4 regions of the Mesorhizobium sp. LCM 4576 genome follow, and region 1 is predicted to be linked to each of the others. Evidence: riboswitches for the same ligand, from Rfam matches in the RefSeq annotation. Region 1 holds a riboswitch; each other region holds the start of a gene.
What was found. Region 1 has a riboswitch for thiamine pyrophosphate ahead of LCM4576_RS05235 (YkoF family thiamine/hydroxymethylpyrimidine-binding protein). Riboswitches for the same ligand answer to the same signal wherever they lie in the genome.

Region 1 (2,759 bases):
CTGCCAAGCCTCATTCGATCCACGGAAGGTGAAGGCGCGGCCGTGTCTCGCGCTTCGATTCCCGGCACGTCGATTTGTGGCGCCCTGTATCGGCAGCACCGAGCCTTCCCCTCACTGCCCATGGCGGCCGGCTGACCGGCACGCTCGGCATTGCCTTCGCCGGCAGTCAGGTCGGCGGCAGCGCGGGGCTGCAGTTCAGCTGGTAGGCGGGGCTACCGCCGTCCTTGCTTTCCGGCGTATCGCGCGACCGCGCACAGGAAAGCCAGCGCGGCCGTGTCGCAGGCGGCCCGCGACGGCGACGGACCCTTGGCGAAAAGGACCGCGTCCGCGACGGGGATAGTCAGGCCGTGCTTCCGGGCGAATGAGGTGACTTCGTAGGGTTGGTCGTCGGGCTGTATGCCGATGTCGATGCGCTGGTCCATCAAAACGAATTCCTCCCTGGTATGCGGCTTACCCTCCTTCGCCTGAGAGGAATTAACCACCGGCCGCTCGTGCGCGTCCACCAATTGGCAATTGTGTGAAACGATGCATTTTGCGACGGGTGGCCTAAGGGTTGCAGCGCTGCGATTGTCCGGACTCACCACGCATCGCTCGACCGGGCAAACCTTATCCCCGCCGCCGTCATCGCGCTTTCGCATTCGCTGATCAGCCTCAGATTGCGCGAATATCGCGCCACAGTCTCCGGCAGCCAGGCCGCGCAGGCCTCGACATAGGCGCGGCCATGCACCAGCGTGCCGGTCGAAAGCCGCTCGTCCTTCTCGGCGATCACTTTCAGATATTGCCGGATGAAGCGGATGTCGTCGGCGATGTCCTGGCTGGCCATGCGCCATGCGCCGGCAAGACGTTCGCGCTCGGCGAGCGGCAGTGGYGACAGCAAGGGGCGGGAGAGGTCGGYGAAAGCGGCATGGTTCGCGGTGTCCAAGCAAGTCCCCTCAAAAGAAGGGAAGTATCGTACTTTATGTACGAAAAGTAAGCAAGCGCGATTCGTACAATTTGAACGATAAAGCGGCTATAAAGAATCCGCGAAAATCTCATAACCGGCCATCTCCCCTTCGGGGGAGATGAGGCTCCCCGCCCAATTGGCTCTGCAAAAAAACGCTTCCCCTTTCGCTCGAACAGTGCTTTAACCGGCCATCCACAGGGGTGCTCCGTACGGTCGGGGCTGAGATGGTGGCGGCAAGCCTCCGGACCCTAAAGCTGATCTGGATAATACCAGCGGAGCGAGGCGGGCCATGTTTTCCGGCGCACAGATTTCCCTTTATCCCATGGCCGACGATTTCGTCGGCGTCATCCTTGGCGCGCTCGGTGCGCTCGACCCTTACCGCGACAGGCTGCGGATCGAGACCGACGACATTTCAACGCTGCTGGTCGGGCCGCCCGAAGTGCTGTTTCCCGCAATGCGTGACCTGTTCGTGGCGGCCGCCAAAAGCGGTAATCATTGCGTGCTGTCGGYCGCGGTCTCGCGCGGCTGCCCCGGCGAGCCGGACGACCCGATCTGCCGCTCCGACGAGATCGGCGGCCCGGCGATCCCGCTCGAGGAACGCAAGGYGGCCGCGCTCAGTGCCGTGCATGCGACACCCTCGACCAGCCAGGCGGTGGCGGCGCAGTTCTCGCTCTATGTGATGGGCACCGGTGACCACATGGACGAGATCTATGGCTGCATCGACTTCCTGAAACAGTCCGGCGTCTTCGAGCGCTCGAAGCATTTCTGCACCAAGCTGCGCGGCGACGCCGGCGCGGTGTTCGCCACGCTGAACGAGGCGTTCTGCCGCTTCGGCCCTGGCGCCGGGCATGTGACGCTCGACATAACGATTTCGGCGAACAGCCCGACCGCGGTTTGAGCCCGCGCAAGCTCGAGCTGTCGAGGTAGATGTCGTGGCTGTTTGGTACGATCCGTTGCGCGGGGGAGAGGGCGCTTCGTCGAGAGAACTTTCGACGATTGGCGAAAGCGGTCGCGACGGCCAATCTCCCGCGCAAGGGGAGAGATTAACCTTCACGCGAACCTTCGCTAATTTCTTCCCCGCCGCACTGGCTTTCGCCCTTTTCCTCACCGCCTGGGAGCTCTACGCCCGCTTCGGCGGCATAGCCCCTACTGTGCTCCCCGCGCCGTCCCGCGTGCTGGCGCAAGCCTGGGAGAATCGCGCGGCACTGGCCGACAACACGCTGCCCACCATCCGCGCCACGCTGGCCGGCTTCGCCTTCTCTCTCGTCGCAGCCTTCATCCTCTCGGCGCTGGTCGATTTTTTGGCCCCCCTGCGCCGGGCGCTGTTCCCGCTGCTGATCGCCAGTCAGACCTTGCCGCTGGTGGCGATCGCGCCGCTGGTGGTGTTGTGGTTCGGCTTCGGGCTGTTGCCGAAGATACTGCTCGTGGCTTTGGTCACCTTCTTCCCGATGATGGTGGCGCTGGTCGAGGGCTACGCCGCCACGAGCACCGAAATCAGCCAGCTGCTCGCCGCCATGGGGGCAGGGCGCTGGCGCATCTTTTGGCTCGCGCGGCTGCCGTCGGCGCTGCCCTATTTCTTCGCGGGCCTGAGGATCTCCATCACCTATGCGGTGGTGGGCGCGATCTTCGCCGAATATGCGGGCGCGGCGAAGGGGCTGGGTATCTACATGCTCAGCGCCAAGAACAATTTCCGGCCCGACCTTGTGCTCGCGGCGGTCGCCGTCAGCTCGGCGCTGACGCTGGTGTTGTTCGGCCTTGCCGTGCTGGTGCAGCGCCTGGCCATGCCGTGGGAAAATGCAAAGGGCGAAAGGGCGGG
Region 2 (4,777 bases), on a different contig from region 1:
TCGATGACCGAGAGATCGAGATGGTTGGTCGGCTCGTCGAGCAAAAGGATGTCGGGCTCGGGCGCCATGACACGGGCTAGCGCAGCGCGGCGCGCCTCGCCGCCTGAAAGATCGTTCGGCCGCTCCTCGCCGGTGAGGCCGAGATGTTCCATCAGATAGGTGGCGCGATGCGGATCGTCGGCCGGGCCGAGGCCGGCTTCGACATAGGCGCGCACGCTGGCGAAACCGTCCATGTCGGGCATCTGCGGCAGATAGCGGACCGTGGCCGAGGGTTGGCGGAAGACCTCGCCGTCCTGCGGCTCGATCATGCCGGCGGCGATCTTGAGCAGCGTCGACTTGCCCGAGCCATTGCGGCCGACCAGCGCGATCTTCTCGCCGGCGGATGCGCTGAGCGCCGCGCCGTCGAGCAGCGGCGTGCCGCCGAAGGTCAGTTTAATGCCGTCGAGGTTGAGGAGTGGCGGCGCCATATCAGCTTTCTGGAAGAGGATAAGGGTGGGCCAGAAGCAGCGCCCGGCCGCGCTCCAGCGCGATGCCGAGCCGCCCTTTGACCTCGTTTGATATAGTGAGCGAGGAGCCGAACGCCACCTCGACGCGGTCGAGCGGCCATTTGGCGCCGGTCACAGTCAGGCCGCCAAGCTCGGAGAAGCCGAGCACCGAAAACAAGGTGCCCTCATCATAGTCGAAGCTCGATTTGCCGGGCAGGATCGGAACGCCTTCCTGCGCGCCGCTCGTCAGCAGCACCCGCGTGCCGGCGGCGGCCAGCCGCACGGCCAGCGCCAGATGCAGGACGGCATGGTCGGCGCGCTTGCCGCCAAAGGCTCCGGCCAGCACCAGGCTGGTGGCGCCGCGCTGAAGCGCTTCCGCTATGGCGAGCTCTCCGTCGGTCATGTCCTTCTCGGCCGGGAAGACTTTTCGCGGAACGGCGGCGAGATCATCCGGCAGGTTGGCCGGCACCGAATCGAAATCGCCAACCCAGAGTTCCGGGACGATATCCAGCAAGCGGGCATGGCCGATGCCGGCGTCGGCGGCGATGACGCGCGAGCCAGTGATCTGGCGTTCGAGCCGGGGCGTGCGGATGAGTTCGCCGCCAAGCAGGATGGTGAATGTGCCCATGGGCGTCGCCCTTACCAGCCCACCGGGCGAAACGGAAGCCGGATGCAGTGCGCTTCGGTTGCGAACCCTGCCGGCGAACATTAGCTGCCCGGCAAAACTTCCGCTTGCGCGCCGCTTCGGCCGGGCCTATCTGTCGAAACGCTCTAACGGGGTGCCGGACGTGATCCGGCTGAGAGGCGATCAAGCCAACCCGCTGAACCTGATCCGGTTTGTACCGGCGGAGGGATTAGACGTTTCGGACCATCCGGCGCCTCAATTCCTTGTCACTCGAACGAAGGAGGCGCCGATGCGCGCAATGCTGTCCAATCTCATTCTCGCAACCGGCCTTGTTGCGCTTCTGGCGGGCGTCGCGCCTGCCGAGGCCAAGGACAAGCTCACCGTCTATACTTATGAAAGCTTCACCGCCGATTGGGGACCCGGACCGGCCGTGAAGAAGGAATTCGAGGCCGAATGCGGCTGCGATCTCGAATTCGTCTCGGTGGCCGACGGTGTGGCGCTGCTCAACCGCGTCAAGCTCGAAGGCGCCGGCACCAAAGCCGATGTCGTGCTTGGCCTCGACACCAATCTGACGGCGGACGCGAAGGCGAGCGGCCTCTTCGCGCCGCATGGCGAAGTCTCCGGGATCAATGTGCCCGGAGGCTGGAGCGACGACACTTTCGTGCCCTTCGACTATGGCTATTTCGCCGTCGTCTACGACACGCAGAAGCTGAAAGTCCCGCCGAAGAGCCTGAAGGAGCTGGTGGAAGGCAGCGGCACCGACAAGATCGTCATCCAGGATCCGCGCACCTCGACGCCCGGCCTTGGCCTGCTTTTGTGGGTGAAGTCTGTCTATGGCGACAAGGCGCCGGAAGCCTGGGCCAAGCTCAAGACCAAGGTCCTGACGGTGACGCCGGGCTGGAGCGAGGCCTATGGCCTGTTCACCAAGGGCGAGGCTCCGATGGTGCTCTCCTACACCACCTCGCCGGCCTACCACATGGTGGCCGAGAACACCGAGCGCTACCAGGCGGCCTCCTTCGAGGAGGGCGAATACCTGCAGATCGAGGTTGCCGGCATCACCACGGCCGGCGCGAAGAACCCGCTGGCGCAGAAATTCATCGCCTTCATGACCGGACCGAAGTTCCAGGACGTCATTCCGGAGACCAACTGGATGTTCCCGGCCGGCAAGACCGACAAGCCGCTCAACCCGGCCTTCGACAAGCTGGTGAAGCCGACCAAGACCTTGCTGTTCAGTCCTGAGGAAGTGGCGGCCAACCGCAAGGCCTGGGTGGATGAGTGGCTGGCGGTGATGAGCAAGTAGGGCTGCGATGCTTGCGCCAAGGCCCCCCTCTCTGTCCTGCCGGACATCTCCCCCTCAAGGGGGGAGATTGGCTGTCACGCCGACTTTCGCCAATCTCCAATGCTGCAGGACTAAGCGGGGCGTCGAAGCTGCTAATCTCCCCCCTAGAGGGGGAGATGGCCGGCAGGCCAGAGGGGGGCGCGAAGGAACGCGGCGTTCGCTGAATCTCAACAAGGTGCAGCGTGCACGCCACGCGTGACTCCCGCATAACCGCTGGCGTCATCGCTCTTGCAGCAATCGCCATCCTCATCGGCGGCGCCTTCGCCGGCCTCGCCATCGAAGGCGCGCATGACCTCTCCGGCGCTGCCGCCGCCTTCGACAGCTATCTCTTTCGCGTCGCCCGCTTCACGCTTTGGCAGGCGGCTCTCTCGACGCTCCTGTCGGTCGCGCCGGCGCTGCTCGTGGCGCGCGCCTTGTCCCGGCATCCAGCCTTTCCCGGCCGCCGACTGATCCTGCAACTGTTCACCGTGCCGCTGGCATTGCCGGCAATCGTCGCCGCGCTCGGCATATTGGCGCTCTACGGTCGCGCCGGGTACTTTGCCGGCGTCTTCGCCGGGCTTGGCGGCGGAGAATGGCCCGGCATCTACGGCCTCTCCGGCATCCTGGTCGCGCATGTCTTCTTCAACCTGCCCTTGGCGACGCGCCTGTTCCTGGAGTCGCTGGGCACCATTCCCGCCGACCAGTGGCGACTGGCGAGCCAGCTTGGGATGAGCGCCCGCCCGGCCTTCCGGCTGATCGAATGGCCGGTGCTGCGCGCGGCCTTGCCGGGGATCGCCGGACTGGTCTTCATGCTCTGCATCACCTCCTTCACCATCGTGCTGACGCTGGGCGGCGGTCCGGCCGCGACGACGCTGGAGGTCGCCATCTACCAGGCGCTGCGCTTCGATTTCGATCCCGCGCGCGCCGTGGTGCTGACGCTGTTGCAGATCGCGCTGACCTTCATCGTGGTCGTCGCTCTCACGCGGCTCGGCGCCAACGCCGTCGGCGACGCCAATCTGCCGGTGGCGCCGCGCCGCTACCTTTCGGCGGGCCGCATGGAGAGCGTGCTGAATGGCGGCCTCATCGTGCTTGCCCTGCTGTTCGTCGCCGGACCGATGGCGGCGACGGTGGTTTCAGGTCTGGAGGCCGATCTCGGCCGATTGGCGGGCGAGGAGGCGGTGCGCCGCGCGACGCTCACCAGCGCGGGCCTTGCTTTGCTTGCGGCGCTGCTCAGCGTGACCTTGTCGCTGGCGCTGATCGCGGCGCGGCGCGCGCTGGCCCTGCGGCGCCGTGCCGGCAGCGCCATGTCGCTGCTCGAGCACGCCGCCGACACCGGAGCCGGCTTCGTGCTCGTCGTGCCGCCGATCGTGCTTGGCGCCGGCTGGTTCCTGGCGTTGCGCAGCATCACCGATGTCTTCGCCATCGCGCCGGTCATGGTCGTCGCCGTCAATGCGGTGATGGCCATGCCCTTCGCCATCCGCGCCATTCGCCCGGCCTATGATGCGGCGAGCGAACGCCATGAGCGGCTTTGCCTGGCGCTCGGCATATCCGGCTGGACCCGGCTCAGCCTGATCGACTGGCCGTCGCTGAGGCGGCCCTTGGCCACCGGATTCGCCTTCGCCATGGCGCTGTCGCTCGGCGATCTCGGGGTGATCGCGCTGTTCGGCAGCGATTCCGTACAGACCTTGCCCTATCTGCTTTTGGCGCGCATGGGCAGCTACCGGACCGCCGACGCCGCGGGACTCGCCTTGCTGCTCGGCCTCGTCTGCCTGATGCTGGTGGTCGTTGCTGACTGGCTGGGGCGGGAAGGAAAGTCATGACGACGACGATCGACGGCACCGCCGCGCATAAGGGCCTCACCGTCACGCTGGATGGTATCGCGTTCAGCTACGGCGAATCTTCCTTCCGCTTCGATGCCGAATTCGCGGCGGGCAGGATCACCGCCATCATGGGGCCGAGCGGTTCCGGCAAGTCGACGCTGCTCAATCTGATAGCCGGCTTCGAAACGCCCGATGCGGGCAGGGTGCTGATCGGCGGCATCGACATCGGCGACACGCCGCCTTCGGCGCGACCGGTGTCGATGGTGTTCCAGGAAAACAATTTGTTTGCCCACCTTTCGGTCGAAGCCAATGTCGGACTCGGCCGCTCGCCGTCGCTGAAACTCGGCGAGGCCGACCGCGTTGCCGTCGCCGAGGCACTGGCGCGTGTGGGCCTGGCGGGCAAGGAAAAGCGGCTGCCGCGCGAGCTTTCCGGCGGCGAGCGGCAGCGCGTGGCGCTGGCGCGGGTGCTGCTGCGCGACCGGCCGGTCTTGCTGCTCGACGAGCCTTTCGCATCGCTCGGCCCGGCGCT
Region 3 (4,500 bases), on a different contig from region 1:
CCGTAGCGCAGCCAGTGCTCCTCGCGCACGATCTGGCGGCCGAGCTTGTGCTGCTCGCGCTCCTCCTCCTCCAGCACCTGGTCGCGCCACTCCTCGAAATGCGCGAAGCCCTTGTCCAGGCGCCGCGTCTGGCCGCGGTCGAGCCAGACGGTGGCGCGCGAGACGCGCTCGAGAAAGCGGCGGTCGTGCGAGATCAGGATCACCGCGGAAGAGGTGCGGGCAAGCTCTTCTTCCAGCCACTCGATGACCGAGAGATCGAGATGGTTGGTCGGCTCGTCGAGCAAAAGGATGTCGGGCTCGGGCGCCATGACACGGGCTAGCGCAGCGCGGCGCGCCTCGCCGCCTGAAAGATCGTTCGGCCGCTCCTCGCCGGTGAGGCCGAGATGTTCCATCAGATAGGTGGCGCGATGCGGATCGTCGGCCGGGCCGAGGCCGGCTTCGACATAGGCGCGCACGCTGGCGAAACCGTCCATGTCGGGCATCTGCGGCAGATAGCGGACCGTGGCCGAGGGTTGGCGGAAGACCTCGCCGTCCTGCGGCTCGATCATGCCGGCGGCGATCTTGAGCAGCGTCGACTTGCCCGAGCCATTGRGGCCGACCAGCGCGATCTTCTCGCCGGCGGATGCGCTGAGCGCCGCGCCGTCGAGCAGCGGCGTGCCGCCGAAGGTCAGTTTAATGCCGTCGAGGTTGAGGAGTGGCGGCGCCATATCAGCTTTCTGGAAGAGGATAAGGGTGGYCCAGAAGCAGCGCCCGGCCGCGCTCCAGCGCGATGCCGAGCCGCCCTTTGACCTCGTTTGATATAGTGAGCGAGGAGCCGAACGCCACCTCGACGCGGTCGAGCGGCCATTTGGCGCCGGTCACAGTCAGGCCGCCAAGCTCGGAGAAGCCGAGCACCGAAAACAAGGTGCCCTCATCATAGTCGAAGCTCGATTTGCCGGGCAGGATCGGAACGCCTTCCTGCGCGCCGCTCGTCAGCAGCACCCGCGTGCCGGCGGCGGCCAGCCGCACGGCCAGCGCCAGATGCAGGACGGCATGGTCGGCGCGCTTGCCGCCAAAGGCTCCGGCCAGCACCAGGCTGGTGGCGCCGCGCTGAAGCGCTTCCGCTATGGCGAGCTCTCCGTCGGTCATGTCCTTCTCGGCCGGGAAGACTTTTCGCGGAACGGCGGCGAGATCATCCGGCAGGTTGGCCGGCACCGAATCGAAATCGCCAACCCAGAGTTCCGGGACGATATCCAGCAAGCGGGCATGGCCGATGCCGGCGTCGGCGGCGATGACGCGCGAGCCAGTGATCTGGCGTTCGAGCCGGGGCGTGCGGATGAGTTCGCCGCCAAGCAGGATGGTGAATGTGCCCATGGGCGTCGCCCTTACCAGCCCACCGGGCGAAACGGAAGCCGGATGCAGTGCGCTTCGGTTGCGAACCCTGCCGGCGAACATTAGCTGCCCGGCAAAACTTCCGCTTGCGCGCCGCTTCGGCCGGGCCTATCTGTCGAAACGCTCTAACGGGGTGCCGGACGTGATCCGGCTGAGAGGCGATCAAGCCAACCCGCTGAACCTGATCCGGTTTGTACCGGCGGAGGGATTAGACGTTTCGGACCATCCGGCGCCTCAATTCCTTGTCACTCGAACGAAGGAGGCGCCGATGCGCGCAATGCTGTCCAATCTCATTCTCGCAACCGGCCTTGTTGCGCTTCTGGCGGGCGTCGCGCCTGCCGAGGCCAAGGACAAGCTCACCGTCTATACTTATGAAAGCTTCACCGCCGATTGGGGACCCGGACCGGCCGTGAAGAAGGAATTCGAGGCCGAATGCGGCTGCGATCTCGAATTCGTCTCGGTGGCCGACGGTGTGGCGCTGCTCAACCGCGTCAAGCTCGAAGGCGCCGGCACCAAAGCCGATGTCGTGCTTGGCCTCGACACCAATCTGACGGCGGACGCGAAGGCGAGCGGCCTCTTCGCGCCGCATGGCGAAGTCTCCGGGATCAATGTGCCCGGAGGCTGGAGCGACGACACTTTCGTGCCCTTCGACTATGGCTATTTCGCCGTCGTCTACGACACGCAGAAGCTGAAAGTCCCGCCGAAGAGCCTGAAGGAGCTGGTGGAAGGCAGCGGCACCGACAAGATCGTCATCCAGGATCCGCGCACCTCGACGCCCGGCCTTGGCCTGCTTTTGTGGGTGAAGTCTGTCTATGGCGACAAGGCGCCGGAAGCCTGGGCCAAGCTCAAGACCAAGGTCCTGACGGTGACGCCGGGCTGGAGCGAGGCCTATGGCCTGTTCACCAAGGGCGAGGCTCCGATGGTGCTCTCCTACACCACCTCGCCGGCCTACCACATGGTGGCCGAGAACACCGAGCGCTACCAGGCGGCCTCCTTCGAGGAGGGCGAATACCTGCAGATCGAGGTTGCCGGCATCACCACGGCCGGCGCGAAGAACCCGCTGGCGCAGAAATTCATCGCCTTCATGACCGGACCGAAGTTCCAGGACGTCATTCCGGAGACCAACTGGATGTTCCCGGCCGGCAAGACCGACAAGCCGCTCAACCCGGCCTTCGACAAGCTGGTGAAGCCGACCAAGACCTTGCTGTTCAGTCCTGAGGAAGTGGCGGCCAACCGCAAGGCCTGGGTGGATGAGTGGCTGGCGGTGATGAGCAAGTAGGGCTGCGATGCTTGCGCCAAGGCCCCCCTCTCTGTCCTGCCGGACATCTCCCCCTCAAGGGGGGAGATTGGCTGTCACGCCGACTTTCGCCAATCTCCAATGCTGCAGGACTAAGCGGGGCGTCGAAGCTGCTAATCTCCCCCCTAGAGGGGGAGATGGCCGGCAGGCCAGAGGGGGGCGCGAAGGAACGCGGCGTTCGCTGAATCTCAACAAGGTGCAGCGTGCACGCCACGCGTGACTCCCGCATAACCGCTGGCGTCATCGCTCTTGCAGCAATCGCCATCCTCATCGGCGGCGCCTTCGCCGGCCTCGCCATCGAAGGCGCGCATGACCTCTCCGGCGCTGCCGCCGCCTTCGACAGCTATCTCTTTCGCGTCGCCCGCTTCACGCTTTGGCAGGCGGCTCTCTCGACGCTCCTGTCGGTCGCGCCGGCGCTGCTCGTGGCGCGCGCCTTGTCCCGGCATCCAGCCTTTCCCGGCCGCCGACTGATCCTGCAACTGTTCACCGTGCCGCTGGCATTGCCGGCAATCGTCGCCGCGCTCGGCATATTGGCGCTCTACGGTCGCGCCGGGTACTTTGCCGGCGTCTTCGCCGGGCTTGGCGGCGGAGAATGGCCCGGCATCTACGGCCTCTCCGGCATCCTGGTCGCGCATGTCTTCTTCAACCTGCCCTTGGCGACGCGCCTGTTCCTGGAGTCGCTGGGCACCATTCCCGCCGACCAGTGGCGACTGGCGAGCCAGCTTGGGATGAGCGCCCGCCCGGCCTTCCGGCTGATCGAATGGCCGGTGCTGCGCGCGGCCTTGCCGGGGATCGCCGGACTGGTCTTCATGCTCTGCATCACCTCCTTCACCATCGTGCTGACGCTGGGCGGCGGTCCGGCCGCGACGACGCTGGAGGTCGCCATCTACCAGGCGCTGCGCTTCGATTTCGATCCCGCGCGCGCCGTGGTGCTGACGCTGTTGCAGATCGCGCTGACCTTCATCGTGGTCGTCGCTCTCACGCGGCTCGGCGCCAACGCCGTCGGCGACGCCAATCTGCCGGTGGCGCCGCGCCGCTACCTTTCGGCGGGCCGCATGGAGAGCGTGCTGAATGGCGGCCTCATCGTGCTTGCCCTGCTGTTCGTCGCCGGACCGATGGCGGCGACGGTGGTTTCAGGTCTGGAGGCCGATCTCGGCCGATTGGCGGGCGAGGAGGCGGTGCGCCGCGCGACGCTCACCAGCGCGGGCCTTGCTTTGCTTGCGGCGCTGCTCAGCGTGACCTTGTCGCTGGCGCTGATCGCGGCGCGGCGCGCGCTGGCCCTGCGGCGCCGTGCCGGCAGCGCCATGTCGCTGCTCGAGCACGCCGCCGACACCGGAGCCGGCTTCGTGCTCGTCGTGCCGCCGATCGTGCTTGGCGCCGGCTGGTTCCTGGCGTTGCGCAGCATCACCGATGTCTTCGCCATCGCGCCGGTCATGGTCGTCGCCGTCAATGCGGTGATGGCCATGCCCTTCGCCATCCGCGCCATTCGCCCGGCCTATGATGCGGCGAGCGAACGCCATGAGCGGCTTTGCCTGGCGCTCGGCATATCCGGCTGGACCCGGCTCAGCCTGATCGACTGGCCGTCGCTGAGGCGGCCCTTGGCCACCGGATTCGCCTTCGCCATGGCGCTGTCGCTCGGCGATCTCGGGGTGATCGCGCTGTTCGGCAGCGATTCCGTACAGACCTTGCCCTATCTGCTTTTGGCGCGCATGGGCAGCTACCGGACCGCCGACGCCGCGGGACTCGCCTTGCTGCTCGGCCTCGTCTGCCTGATGCTGGTGGTCGTTGCTGACTGGCTGGGGCGGGAAGGAAAGTCATGACGACGACGATCG
Region 4 (2,700 bases), on a different contig from region 1:
TTCCCAACGGAACTCGAACCGTGCCCGCGAAAGCGCGTCGTCGCGGATTTTCGCCGCGGGATGCCCCTTGGCAAGATCCGCTGCGTGTGCAGCAATCTTGTACGTGATCACCCCGGTCTTGACGTCGTTTCGATCCGGCAGGCCGAGATGTTCCTTCGGCGTCACGTAGCAGAGCATGGCCGTGCCGAACCAGCCGATCATGGCCGCGCCGATGCCGGATGTGATGTGGTCATAGCCCGGCGCAATGTCCGTCGTCAGCGGCCCCAGCGTGTAGAAAGGCGCTTCGCCGCAGACGGCGAGCTGCTTGTCCATATTCTGTTTGATCTTGTGCATGGGCACATGGCCGGGGCCCTCGATCATCACCTGGCAGTCCTTTGCCCAGGCGATCTTCGTCAGTTCGCCAAGCGTCTCCAGTTCGGCGAATTGGGCCCGGTCATTGGCATCGGCGATCGAGCCGGGACGAAGGCCGTCACCGAGCGAGAAGGAGACGTCATAGGCTCTGGCGATATCGCAGATCTCCTCGAAATGCTCATAGAGGAAGCTTTCGCGGTGATGGTGCAGGCACCATTTCGCCATGATCGAGCCGCCGCGAGAGACGATGCCCGTGACCCGGTCGACGGTCAGCGGAATGTAATGCAACCGCACGCCGGCATGGATGGTGAAGTAGTCGACGCCCTGCTCGGCCTGTTCGACCAGCGTGTCGCGATAGACCTCCCAGCTCAGGTCCTCGGCAATGCCGCCGACCTTTTCCAGCGCCTGGTAAAGCGGCACCGTGCCGATCGGCACCGGGGCGTTGCGCACGATCCATTCGCGGATGTTGTGGATGTTGCGCCCCGTCGACAGATCCATGACGGTGTCGGCGCCCCATCGGATCGCCCAGACCATCTTTTCCACTTCTTCGGCCATCGAGGAGGTGACGGCGGAATTGCCGATGTTGGCGTTGATCTTCACCAGGAAATTGCGGCCGATGATCATCGGCTCGCTCTCGGGATGGTTGATGTTGGCGGGAATAATCGCACGGCCGCACGCTACCTCGTCGCGCACGAATTCCGGCGTGACGAAATCCGGGATCGATGCGCCGAACGCCTCGCCGTCCTGTTGCAGCGTGCCGCGCAGGATCTCGCGGCCGAGGTTTTCGCGGATGGCGACGAATTCCATCTCGGGGGTGATGATGCCCGCGCGCGCGTAGGCGAGCTGGGTGACGYCCTTGCCGGCTTTGGCCCTCAGTGGACGGTTGCGGATCGGAAATTCCCGCGTGAGACGCTCGCCTGCCGCAAATCCGTTGTCCTCCGGCCTGACATGGCGGCCGTCATAAGATTCGACATCGCCGCGCGCTGCGATCCAGTCCTGCCGAAGCCGGGCAAGACCCTTCTCGATATCGGTTCCGATCGCGGGGTCGGTATAGGGGCCTGACGGATCGTAGACCGTCACCGGCGGCTCGCCGGCAGTCGGGTGGACCGCGATCTCGCGCATCGGCACCCTGATCTGCGGATGAAGGATGCCGGATTTGTGGATCTTCCGCGAAGCCGGCAACGGCCCGGTCGACACGGTCGGGGTCAAGGCATTCATTTGAGGCTCCTTTGCTCGTTGCATTGGAGACCCAGTTCTGTGCCGGAAGGATGAAAAGACGCTTTTGGTCGACCTGCTTGAGACAGTCTTCGGGCATGAACGCCCGCAAAGCGCTTGCACCGTCCCTACGCCAGTATGAACTGGATCAGGTTCAACGGGTCACTGCGCCGCAAAGCCAGCAGTATCTCAGCCCCTTGCCGGGACTCCCCTGGTGAATGCTTGCGAATTGACCGGGCCAGCGCCGCTTTGTCAAGCGCCTTCAGGCAGCGGGCAGACCGCGGCGCTGATCGGCTGCTGATCAAACTGCGGGAAAYGTTCGCGCATAAGGCGGCGACAAATCGCGCGCACGAGTAGAGGGCGGGGAAGGGATAAGAAGATTGTCAAATCACCGGACTGAAAGTTCGGTGCTTGCGATGATCACGCCTTCAATCGGCACCAAAGGTTTGCGCGTAGATCTCCTCGATCCGCTCTGCCTCGTCATTCGTCAGCGCGGCGAATTCCTTTTCGCGGGCGCGGTTCGATAGCTGGCCGCCGTTCTGGTAGAGGAAACGGAAGAGCAGATCGATCAGCCGCTCGGGCATGTCGATAAAGGCATCCCCATGTTGCCGGAACTGATCGTAGCGCTGCAGAACGCGGTTTCGTTGGGAAGATCCCGTTCGATGGTTCGTGGAACGCAGGCATAGAGGAATTCGGCGTGCGGGCGCCGCCGCCATGAAAATTGGGCTCTTCTCTCGAATTCCTGTTCAAACCGGCCAGGGATATGAAAAATGAACCTACTCCCTGAAAATTGATGCTCCAAGCCAGACTTTGCCGAAAATGGATTCTAGAACCTTCCTGAGATCTGCGTGTTTCGCCCGGGTCGCTGGCCAAGGAATGGAGCCTTTCGTTTGCCGACATCGAATTCGTGAATGCCAAGCCGGTCGGTTCGAGGCTCGGACTGGCGGTGCAGCCGAAGTTTTTCGCAGCCTTCGCATATTTCGCCACCTCGACGGCTGAGGTTCCCGGCAAAGCGGTTTCCTACCTGACTGACCGCCTAGCGTTGGCGAGACCGATTTTGACGGTCACGATTTTTCAGGGCGCTCGGGACGTCGCCATTGCCCGGAAATACTGCGTCATCTGGGTTGTCGGCGC

Region 2: another riboswitch for thiamine pyrophosphate. It lies ahead of thiB (thiamine ABC transporter substrate binding subunit); the one in region 1 lies ahead of LCM4576_RS05235 (YkoF family thiamine/hydroxymethylpyrimidine-binding protein).
Region 3: another riboswitch for thiamine pyrophosphate. It lies ahead of thiB (thiamine ABC transporter substrate binding subunit); the one in region 1 lies ahead of LCM4576_RS05235 (YkoF family thiamine/hydroxymethylpyrimidine-binding protein).
Region 4: another riboswitch for thiamine pyrophosphate. It lies ahead of thiC (phosphomethylpyrimidine synthase ThiC); the one in region 1 lies ahead of LCM4576_RS05235 (YkoF family thiamine/hydroxymethylpyrimidine-binding protein).

What each region holds. Positions count from the first base shown of each region.
Region 1 covers NZ_MDDT01000011.1:73,160-75,918, forward strand. The annotation lists gene LCM4576_RS05225 (hypothetical protein) at 213-422, opposite strand; gene LCM4576_RS05230 (hypothetical protein) at 578-922, opposite strand; TPP riboswitch at 1,130-1,242, shown strand; gene LCM4576_RS05235 (YkoF family thiamine/hydroxymethylpyrimidine-binding protein) at 1,233-1,841, shown strand; gene LCM4576_RS05240 (ABC transporter permease) at 2,029-2,759, shown strand, end outside.
Region 2 covers NZ_MDDT01000075.1:206-4,982, reverse strand. The annotation lists gene LCM4576_RS31505 (ABC-F family ATP-binding cassette domain-containing protein) at 1-467, opposite strand, end outside; gene LCM4576_RS31500 (thiamine diphosphokinase) at 469-1,113, opposite strand; TPP riboswitch at 1,251-1,356, shown strand; gene thiB (thiamine ABC transporter substrate binding subunit) at 1,409-2,410, shown strand; gene thiP (thiamine/thiamine pyrophosphate ABC transporter permease) at 2,632-4,248, shown strand; partial or broken gene thiQ (thiamine ABC transporter ATP-binding protein) at 4,245-4,777, shown strand, end outside.
Region 3 covers NZ_MDDT01000061.1:20,519-25,018, reverse strand. The annotation lists partial or broken gene LCM4576_RS29915 (ATP-binding cassette domain-containing protein) at 1-707, opposite strand, end outside; gene LCM4576_RS29910 (thiamine diphosphokinase) at 709-1,353, opposite strand; TPP riboswitch at 1,491-1,596, shown strand; gene thiB (thiamine ABC transporter substrate binding subunit) at 1,649-2,650, shown strand; gene thiP (thiamine/thiamine pyrophosphate ABC transporter permease) at 2,872-4,488, shown strand; gene thiQ (thiamine ABC transporter ATP-binding protein) at 4,485-4,500, shown strand, end outside.
Region 4 covers NZ_MDDT01000021.1:87,132-89,831, reverse strand. The annotation lists gene thiC (phosphomethylpyrimidine synthase ThiC) at 1-1,569, opposite strand, end outside; TPP riboswitch at 1,674-1,789, opposite strand; gene LCM4576_RS36280 (hypothetical protein) at 1,995-2,282, opposite strand.